DNA from 4 places in the Actinomadura luteofluorescens genome. Region 4 is predicted to be linked to each of the others. Evidence: riboswitches for the same ligand, from Rfam matches in the RefSeq annotation. Region 4 holds a riboswitch; each other region holds the start of a gene.
What was found. Region 4 has a riboswitch for cyclic di-AMP ahead of BJY14_RS02710 (CHAP domain-containing protein). Riboswitches for the same ligand answer to the same signal wherever they lie in the genome.
Positions count from the first base shown of each region.

Region 1: another riboswitch for cyclic di-AMP. It lies ahead of BJY14_RS47340 (C40 family peptidase); the one in region 4 lies ahead of BJY14_RS02710 (CHAP domain-containing protein).
Region 2: another riboswitch for cyclic di-AMP. It lies ahead of BJY14_RS17040 (NlpC/P60 family protein); the one in region 4 lies ahead of BJY14_RS02710 (CHAP domain-containing protein).
Region 3: another riboswitch for cyclic di-AMP. It lies ahead of BJY14_RS39820 (CHAP domain-containing protein); the one in region 4 lies ahead of BJY14_RS02710 (CHAP domain-containing protein).

Region 1 is NZ_JACCBA010000001.1:5,262,303-5,264,495, forward strand. It holds gene BJY14_RS47340 (C40 family peptidase) at 244-1,185, opposite strand; cyclic di-AMP (ydaO/yuaA leader) riboswitch at 1,243-1,449, opposite strand; gene BJY14_RS24450 (amino-acid N-acetyltransferase) at 1,608-2,129, shown strand; gene BJY14_RS24455 (RDD family protein) at 2,135-2,193, shown strand, end outside.
Region 2 is NZ_JACCBA010000001.1:3,700,596-3,702,788, forward strand. It holds gene BJY14_RS17035 (DUF6153 family protein) at 1-157, opposite strand, end outside; gene BJY14_RS17040 (NlpC/P60 family protein) at 256-1,308, opposite strand; cyclic di-AMP (ydaO/yuaA leader) riboswitch at 1,312-1,457, opposite strand; gene BJY14_RS45250 (M56 family metallopeptidase) at 1,563-2,193, opposite strand, start outside.
Region 3 is NZ_JACCBA010000001.1:8,636,849-8,639,041, reverse strand. It holds gene BJY14_RS39825 (bifunctional glycosyltransferase/CDP-glycerol:glycerophosphate glycerophosphotransferase) at 1-98, opposite strand, end outside; gene BJY14_RS39820 (CHAP domain-containing protein) at 305-1,072, opposite strand; cyclic di-AMP (ydaO/yuaA leader) riboswitch at 1,084-1,230, opposite strand; gene BJY14_RS39815 (PP2C family protein-serine/threonine phosphatase) at 1,709-2,193, opposite strand, start outside.
Region 4 is NZ_JACCBA010000001.1:620,878-623,070, reverse strand. It holds cyclic di-AMP (ydaO/yuaA leader) riboswitch at 816-965, shown strand; gene BJY14_RS02710 (CHAP domain-containing protein) at 980-1,648, shown strand; gene BJY14_RS02705 (RlpA-like double-psi beta-barrel domain-containing protein) at 1,837-2,193, shown strand, end outside.

The DNA of each region.
Region 1 (2,193 bases), 4.6 Mb from region 4:
ACAGGCCCACCCGGCCCGCCCGTTTTCCGGTGATCTTTGCCCCATGACGGCCTCGTCCGGCGGGCCCGGGTCAGCTCATCTCAGCGTGACGGATGGAACGGCGAGATCGGTCAGCATGACGCGTCCGCCGGCCGCCCCGCGGGCAGACCGGCGCATTCCAGCAGCCCAGGGCGGCGCTGTCCGCCTCCGAGACCGCCGACGACCGGCTTGATAGAGCGCGCGTCAGGCGCGGCGACGCAGTGCCTAGGCGACCCGGACGCCGCCGGCGAAGGGGCGTCCGTCCATGGAGGCGATCTTCACGACGTCCCCGGTGTGCGGGGCGTGCAGCATCTTGCCGCCGCCGACGTAGATCCCCATGTGGTGCAGGTCGGAGTAGAAGAAGACGAGATCGCCCGGCTGCAGGTCGCTGCGCGACACGTGCGTTCCGGCGTTCCACTGGCTGCCGGTGTAGTGCGGCAGGTTGATGCCGACCTGCTTGTAGGCCCACATCGTGAGGCCGGAGCAGTCGAACGTGGTCGGACCGGCGGCGCCCCACACGTACGGGCGGCCGATCTTGCTCATCGCGTACCGGAGCGCCTGCGCGGCCTTGCCCGTGCCGATGACGGGGAGCTTGGCCAGCTGGGTGGGGTCCTTGTCGACGAGCTTGCCGCGGATCTTCTCGTAGGCATCGGTGATCTTCGTGCGCTGCGAGTCGAGTTGCGTCTTCAGGTCCTTGACCTGCTTGGCGCGGGTCTCGGCCGACTTGCGGGCCCGCTGGGCGGACTGCATGGCCTGCATCAGCCCGAGCACCTGGGTGCTGTCCTGCTTGGCGAAGTAGTGGAGGGTCGCCGCCTGGTCGAGGATGGACTGCGGGTCCTGGGAGGCGACGAACGAGACCGCGGGGTCGGAGCCGCCCTGCATGTAGCTCGTCGCCGCGAGGGATCCGACCTTCTGGCGGAGCGCCTCCAGCGTCTTCTCCTGGCGCTTGGCGTTCTCCGTGGCGACCTTGGCGGCGCGCTGCGACTGCGCGAGCCTGACCTTCAGCCCGTTGTACTGCTCGGTGAGCTGCTCCAGCTGGTCGGCGAGCTTGAGCGCCTTGGTCCTCAGCTCCTTGGCGGAGGGCTCGGGGTCGGCGTGCGCGACGGCGATCGCCTGCGGGGCGATCGCGTGCGGAGCGGCCGAAACGACGGCGAGCGCGCCGACCACGAAGGCCGCACGCCCACGGAAGCGTGAAAGGGAAGCATGCCGCGATCGCTTCACGAATACTCCTCTCCTCAGCCGCCTACCGGGTTAGCTGACGGGTTGGGGCCGGAGCAGCCCGTCCGCGTCCGCGGGCGAACCGATCGCCCGCGACTGCGGATTCACCCCTCACGGTCGTCGCTCAGGGCGAACCCCCGAAACGCTCCGAAAGTGGGTCCCCGGCTCCTCGGGCAGCTGGTTGCGACCCGTGGGACTCGGCGGAATCGGCCCCCGTCCTGCGGTGGGCCGACGTCAGCGATGGACACTAACGGACCCCGCATTGGATGCCAACCAGAACATGCGAATTCGCAGGTCGCGCGGCGCGGTGAACGAGAGAACGAGGAGGGCGCCGCCTGGCGGGTCGCGGCGTTCGATAATCTCGCCTGTTTGTGGAAGTCGTGATCCGGCGTGCCCGTACCGCCGACGTCCAGGAGATCCGCAGGCTCGTCGACCTGTACGCCGGGTCGGGGCGACGCCTGCTCAAGAAGACGACGGTCAAGCTGTACGAGGACGTCCAGGAGTTCTGGGTCGCCGAGGACATCCAGCACGGGACGCCCGGGCCGGTCATCGGCTGCGGTGCCCTGCACGTCATGTGGGAGGACCTCGCGGAGGTCCGTTCGGTCGCGGTGGACAAGGGATGCGGGGGACGGGGGATCGGGCACCGGATCGTGACCCGCCTCCTGGAGAACGCGCGTGAACTCGGCGTGCGAAGGGTGTTCTGCCTTACCTTCGAGGTGGAGTTCTTCGCCCGCCACGGCTTCGAGCAGATCCTTGGGACTCCGGTGGCGCCAGAGGTGTACGAGGAACTTCTCCGCTCCTACGACGAAGGCGTGGCAGAGTTCTTGGACCTCGACCGGGTCAAGCCGAATACGTTGGGCAACACCCGGATGTTGCTTCGCCTGGAGGACTGACTCAAATGCCCGATTCCCCCCACCGCGGGCGGCCTTACCAGCCCCAGCAGGGGCAGGGTTCCTA
Region 2 (2,193 bases), 3.1 Mb from region 4:
TGGCCTGGAAGCCGTGCATCGCCAGCAGGCCGAGAAGCACGAGCAGGCCGGACGCCAGAGAGAGGACGTCCCGGCGCACAGATCGCCTCAGCCGTCCCACCCGCCGTTCCGCGTTCGCGCCGCCCCGCCCGGGGAGGCCGCCGACGTGCATGCTCATCCCGGGAACCAGGGTAGCGAAGCGTGACCGGCGGTCACCGGCGGGTCACCGGAACACGCGACCCCGGAACACGCGACCCCGGAACACGCGACACCGGGTCAGGCGACACGGACTCCACCGGCGAACGGGCGGCCGGCGATCGGGGCGATCTTGACGACGTCGCCGGTCTGCGGCGCGTGGACCATGTTGCCGTTGCCGATGTACATGCCCATGTGGTGCAGGTCGCTGTGGAAGAACACCAGGTCGCCGGGCTTGAGCTGGCTCATGCTCACGTGGGTGCCGGCGTTGTACTGGCTTCCGGTGTAGTGGCCGAGGGTGATGCCGACCTGCGCGTAGGCGTACAGGGTCAGGCCGGAGCAGTCGAAGCCCTTGATGTTGGCGCCCTGCGCGGTGCCGTAGCTCGGGCCGGACGCGTTGCCGCCGCCCCAGGAGTAGGGCACGCCCTGCTGGGCCAGGGCGGCCCGGACGGCCGTCATCGCCTTGGCCGAGGCCCCGCCGGAGTTGATGTTGGGGATGGAGCCGGGCCGCGAGCCGGCGGTGTTGAAGGTGCCGAGCTGCTTCTCGACCTTCTTGAGCTTGACCTGGAGTTCCCGGCGCTTCTTCTTCGCCTCGCCGGTGAGCGCGCGCACCTGGGCGGCGCGCTGCTCGGCGGCCTTGCGGGACCGGTCGGCGCCCTGCATCACCTGGAGCATCTGCGTGATGCGGGTGTCGTTCTGCTTGGCGAAGTAGTTGAGGGTGGCCGACTGGTCCAGGACGGCCTGCGGGTCGGAGGCCGAGGCGAAGCCGATGGCCGGGTCCGCGGGGCCGTTCTTGTAGCTGTCCGCGGCGATCTTCGCCATGCGCTCGCGCGCCTCGTCCAGGGCCTTCTGCTGCCGCAGGGCGCTGCTCCTGGCCGTCTTCGCGGCGTGCTCGGCCTGCTTGAGGCGCTCGCGCAGCCCGTTGTACTGCTCGCTGAGCTTCTCGGCCTCGTCGGCGAGCTTCTCCTGCTGCGCGGTCAGTTGCTTGCGCGTCGGCTTGGGCTCGGCGTGGGCGGGCGCGGGGGCGAGAAGCCCGGCGGACAGCGCGAAGGCGGCCGTCCACGCCGTGACGTTCCGGCCGGTGCGGATCCTGCGGCGGGCTGTCGTTCGGGGGCCGGCAGCTCGTCGCTGCATGCGGTGTCCTCTCCTGTAACGCCTACCGGGTCAGCTGACGGGTTCGGGCCGGAGTCGCCCTTCCGTCCGCGCGGGACGGATTCACCCCTGAAGATCGGGTCCCCGGTTCCCCGGACGGAGCCGTCCGCGGGATTCGGCGCGGTCGCCGGCCGTCCCCGGCGGGGACGTCGGACCGTGACCTCCTACGGAGCGTAGGAGGTTTACGGTCGGTTCGCCACCGAAGCGGAGCATTTCCCCAAAAGCCACATACCGTCTCAGCAGGTGGCGGCCAGCTCGGCGATCGCCGCGGCCCCGGCCAGAAGCGGCGCGACGACCGCCGCCACCACGAAGAGGCCGGCCGCGAGCCGGACGGCACGGCGCGGCCTCGGCGGAGCGGCGCCCTCCAGCCGCAGCACCCGCTCCCTCAGCGCACCGGCGGCGGGCGCGCCCGCCGCCCCGAGCGCCCCCGCGCCGGTCGGCGCCGCCGAGAGCCGGCACAGGGCGCCGACCAGCGGTTTCCTGCCGTGGACGCGGACCGCGGCGTCGTCCGCGGCCATCTCCAGCAGCAGCGGCAGCCGCGCCTTCGCGCGCCGGACGGTCGGCAGCCACGGCAGCATGGCGTGGACCAGGTCCAGGGCCAGCAGGAGCACATGGTGGCGCTGGCGCAGGTGCGCCCGCTCGTGCGCCAGGACGGCGCCGAGCTCCTCGGCGCTGAGCGCCCGCTGCGCCCCGGTGCTGACCACGATCGCGCGGTGCCGGGACGGCAGCGAGTACGCCACCGGCACGGGATGGTCGAGGACGAGGACGTCCGGATGGCGCCGGTCCTCGCCGGCGACCAGCCGCAGCATCTCCCGGTGCCGGCGGCGGTGGCGCACGGCCCGGCCGAGCCTCGGCAGGCCGCGGGCG
Region 3 (2,193 bases), 8.0 Mb from region 4:
CCCAGCGACTGCGCCAGCGTCGAGGCCACCGCCCGCGGGAGCCTCCGCGCGTCGTTGTAGGCGATCACCACCACGCTGACATCCGGGCGCACCGCCATGGGCATCCCCCTCCGCAGACTCCGGCGTGCTGCTTTCCTTTCCACGAACGCCGCACTGAGGTCCAAGAGGGATCAAAAGCTGTCAACGCTTCGCATTACCCACCGTGAGCGGAGGCATTGGGCACAACACCCGGAACACCTGAAGGCGCCCGGCCGGGGGGCCGGGCGCCCTCATGGAGTGTGCGCCTTCTCGGGGGGCGTTCGGGTCAGCGGGCGTAGTCGGGGTAGCCGTAGCCGACGACCTGCGACTTCTCGCGGACCTTCTTCTTCACCGCGTTCTCGGTGTTGCCCTCGATGGTGGTGATGCTGCCGTCGCCGTTGTCCTTGACGACGATGCCGACGTGGTCGATGTCACCGATGCCGGCCTTCGAGCCGTCCTGCCAGTCGAAGAACACCACGGCGCCCGGCTTGGCCTTGTGGCCCCAGCGGTCGGTCTGCTTGAACCAGCTGGCGTGCTGGACGGTGTAGGCGTCCCAGCCCATGTTCTTGACGCCGGTCTGGGCGCCGAGCCAGGAGACGAACATGTTGCACCACTGGGCGCCGTTGTACTCCTTGACCGAGAAGCCGCCGTCGCGCTTGGCGGTGGCCTTCGCCTGCGGGGTCGAGACGTACCACTTGTGGTACTTGGTCTGGCCGCCCTTGCCCTCGTGGACGCCGACCTGCTGCTGCGCGAGCTTGATCACTTCGGCGGGCTTGACGGCGTGCGGGGGGACCTTGAAGCCCTCGCGCCGCGCCTCGGCCGCGACGTTCTCGGCCTTCACAGTCTTGACCTGGGAGGAGTCGTGCGCGGCGGTGCCCTGCTCGGCGACCGCCGCCGTCTGGGCGGAGGTCTCGGCGACCGCGCGGCCGCCGGCGAGGGGGTTGACCACCGAGAGCCCGACCGCGCCGGCCAGGACCGCGCCGACGGCGACGCCGACGGCCTTGTCCTCGGGCGTGAGGCGGTGGAGCGAAAGTCGATCGAACAGACCGGACATGCAGGGAATCTCCTTGTCTTCCATGGCGCCTACCGGGTTAGCTGACGGATTCGGGCATGGAAGCAGCCCTACGGCGCGACTCTCGGGCGCGCCGATTCACCCCAGAAACGTGGGTCCCCGGCTCCGATCCGGTCGCATCGACCGGGCGGACTCGGCCTCGCACCGCGCGAGCGGTGCAGGTATACGGATGCCTTCACTGACAGATCTTGATGAGGGGGCGCGCGTCACATGGCGCGCATCGCGTGCGGATTCCGCTCCGCGATCCTCGGCCGCGCATGGTGCGGCCGGTGGCAACGCATGGGACGCGTTGCGTGATTCGGGATCGAAGGTACCAACCTTCTCAAGAAAAGCAAACCAGGCATAAAGTAAAGTCTTGCCTGCTCAAAGCCCTTCCAAGAGACTCCCAACACGGAGACGGTCCCGCGTCTTCCCGATCTTTGTCAGGACGCCCCGCAACCCCTTGCCCGCCGTACTTACCGGCCCTTCGGGAAAAGGTAAAGAAGATCGAATTGCGGGCGGCCGGCACCTGCCGCCCGGGTGTCCGCGACCTCGACCACCCCGCCGGGTGAGGCGCACGTCACACTCGGCGATCTTGGCTGGCCAGGCGTGCGGTTCGTCACCGCGAGGCCCGGACGGTCACTCCACGTAAAGGGCGAAGAGCGTGGTGTCGTCGGCCGCCCGGTCGTGCTCCATCCGCGCGAGCACCTCGTCCAGCACCCGCTCGGGACGCGAGGAGCTGTCACGCAGGATGTGGGTCAGGCGGCCGATCCGCTCGTCCAGGTCCGCGTCCCTGCGCTCCACCAGGCCGTCGGTGTAGAGGAAGAGCATGTCGCCCGAGTCGAGCCCGGTGGTGATCGTCGTGTACTCCCAGCCGGGCATGGCGCCGAGCATCGGGTCCCGGACCACCTCCAGCGGGGTCGCCCGCCCGTCCCGGACCAGGATCGGCGGCGGATGGCCCGCGCACGTCCACTCCAGGACGTGGCGGGCCGGGTCGTAGTGGGCGACGATGGCGGTGCCCGTCGCGGGCGGGTCCATGGCGCCGATCAACTCGTTCAGCCAGCCGACCAGCCGTCCCGCCCGCTCCCCCGTACAGGCGAGGCCGAGCAGGCCGTTCCGCGTCC
Region 4 (2,193 bases):
GATAGCGCGTGCCAAGAGCGCCCGGCCGACAACGGCCCGCGCCATGGGGATTCGAGTGGACGGCGTTGTACTCATCGCCGAGATCGTCGATGCCGACGATCGGCCGAGCAGTAACGGTTCGAGAAGAACCTCAACGGCTTAGGCAACCGGATCGTGTTCGAGGGTCCGTTGCGCGTAGCGTCCCCCACCCACCCAAGGCGCGCCCTCTTGCAAGATCCCGATCTACCTGCCCGGGCGGGCTCGTCCGGGGTGAGACCAGACGCTCTTCCGCAGCCTGAGGACTGTGGTGTCGACCTGCCTAGACGACAGAGATCCCACGCGTGCGGGGGTGGACTGCGGGCGGGAAGGAGCGGCTCGCCGGTGCCGAGGGCCGTTCAGTTCCCTGCGTTGTTCCTCCGCCTCAGGCATCGCTCACGTCCGGCATCACCGCAGGCGGCGGGGGATCCGGCCCCACCTTCGGCGCCCGGTCGGCTCAGACCCGCGCCCGCGTCTTAAAGGCAACGGATCATGTGGTGTGCGCATTTCAGGGAACGTCCTGGGCGGTCAGGCGGGGTCGATCCCTCGGGGTGGAGGGGGCCGACAAGAAATCTTGGGCGGACTTGACCGGTCCACAGCCCTTGCGTGCAGGGAGCTTTGGAGAGTCTTTGCAGGTGGGTCGCGTCTTTGGGATGGACTTGACGAAATATGGGGCCGCTTGAACCTGTTGTGGGTGTGTGACCGACGGGAAAGCCCGTCCGGAGCGCCCGACCAGATCATGAAGGGCGCGTCGAGTCCCTGATCATCAGGACGGCCGATCAAGGCACGTCCGCCGCCGAGTCCGCAGAGCGCCGATCATGGCGCAGCGGAGCCGGGGACCCACCGAAACACCGGGGTGAATCCGCACCCCCGCCATGCGCGGGGCCGCGGTAGGGCCACTTCCACGCCCGAACCCGACAGCTAACCCGGTAGGCGGACTGGAAGAACTCAGGAGAACCTTCGCATGACCGTTCGTACCTTCGACCTGACCAAGCGCATGGGCGCCCGCGTCGCCGCCGGAGCCGTCCTGTCCCTGGCGGGCGCGTTCGGCTTCGCCTCCCTGGCCCCGGCAGCCCAGGCGGACGCCAAGCCCGCGAACACCGTGAACGTCGCCCCCGTGTCCAAGGCCGACGCCAGCGGCGCCCAGGCCGGCGCCTCCGCGCAGGACGTCATCAACCTCGCCCGCACGCAGGTCGGCACCCACGAGGACGCCTCGGGCAACAGCAAGTTCAACGACTGGTACGTCGGCTCGCCGCTGGGCGAGCAGAACGCCCACCGGATCGGTGCCGACAGCGCCTCGGTCTACAAGGGCCAGTCGTGGTGCGACATGTTCGTGTCCTGGCTGGGCCAGCACACCGGCACCAAGGGCATGGGCGCCGACGCCTACACCGTCAGCCACGCCAAGTGGTTCAAGAAGACCGGCCGCTTCGGCGAGACCCCGAAGCCCGGGGCCGTGGTCTTCTTCGCCTGGAACGGCGGCGGTATCAAGGGCGTCGAGCACGTCGGCATCGTCGTGAAGGACAACCACGACGGGACCATCAACACCATCGAGGGCAACACCGGCGACGCCGTGAAGAAGAAGGTCCGCGACACCTCCACCGTCGCCGGCTACGGCTACCCCGAGTACCGGTGAGCTGAGGCCGTTCAGCGGCCCCTTGCCCCGCACCGTCCAGTGGTGCGCCCCCTCTCCATCCCCGCGCGATCACACCCACGTCGCGAGCACGCCCACGTGCCGTGCGCCGGGTCCGTCATGCCCCAACGGCGAGCCCCTCACGCCCGAAGGCGTGACCCGGCGCCCGGACCACCGAGCAAAGGATGAACATGCAGCAGCGAGTCATCGACACCGCCCTGATCGGCACCGCCCTCGCGGGCCTGCTGGTGACGGGCGTGGCGGCCGGGGCCACTCATGGGGGCCCGGCGGACGAGCCGACGGCGCAGAAGGTCACCGGACAGCAGGTGACCGCGCACAAGGCCGCCGGGCAGCAGTTGATCGGGCACAACGTCACCGACCAGCTGGTGTCCGGGCACAAGGTCACCGGGCAGCGGGTGTCCGAGCCCAAGGCCGCCGGGCAGCAGGCGACCGGGCAGCAGGTGACCGGGCAGAACGACATGCAGGCCGCCCGCCATGCCACCGCCAAGCCCGTGAAGAAGGGCCCGAAGGCCCTGTTCAGCGGCAAG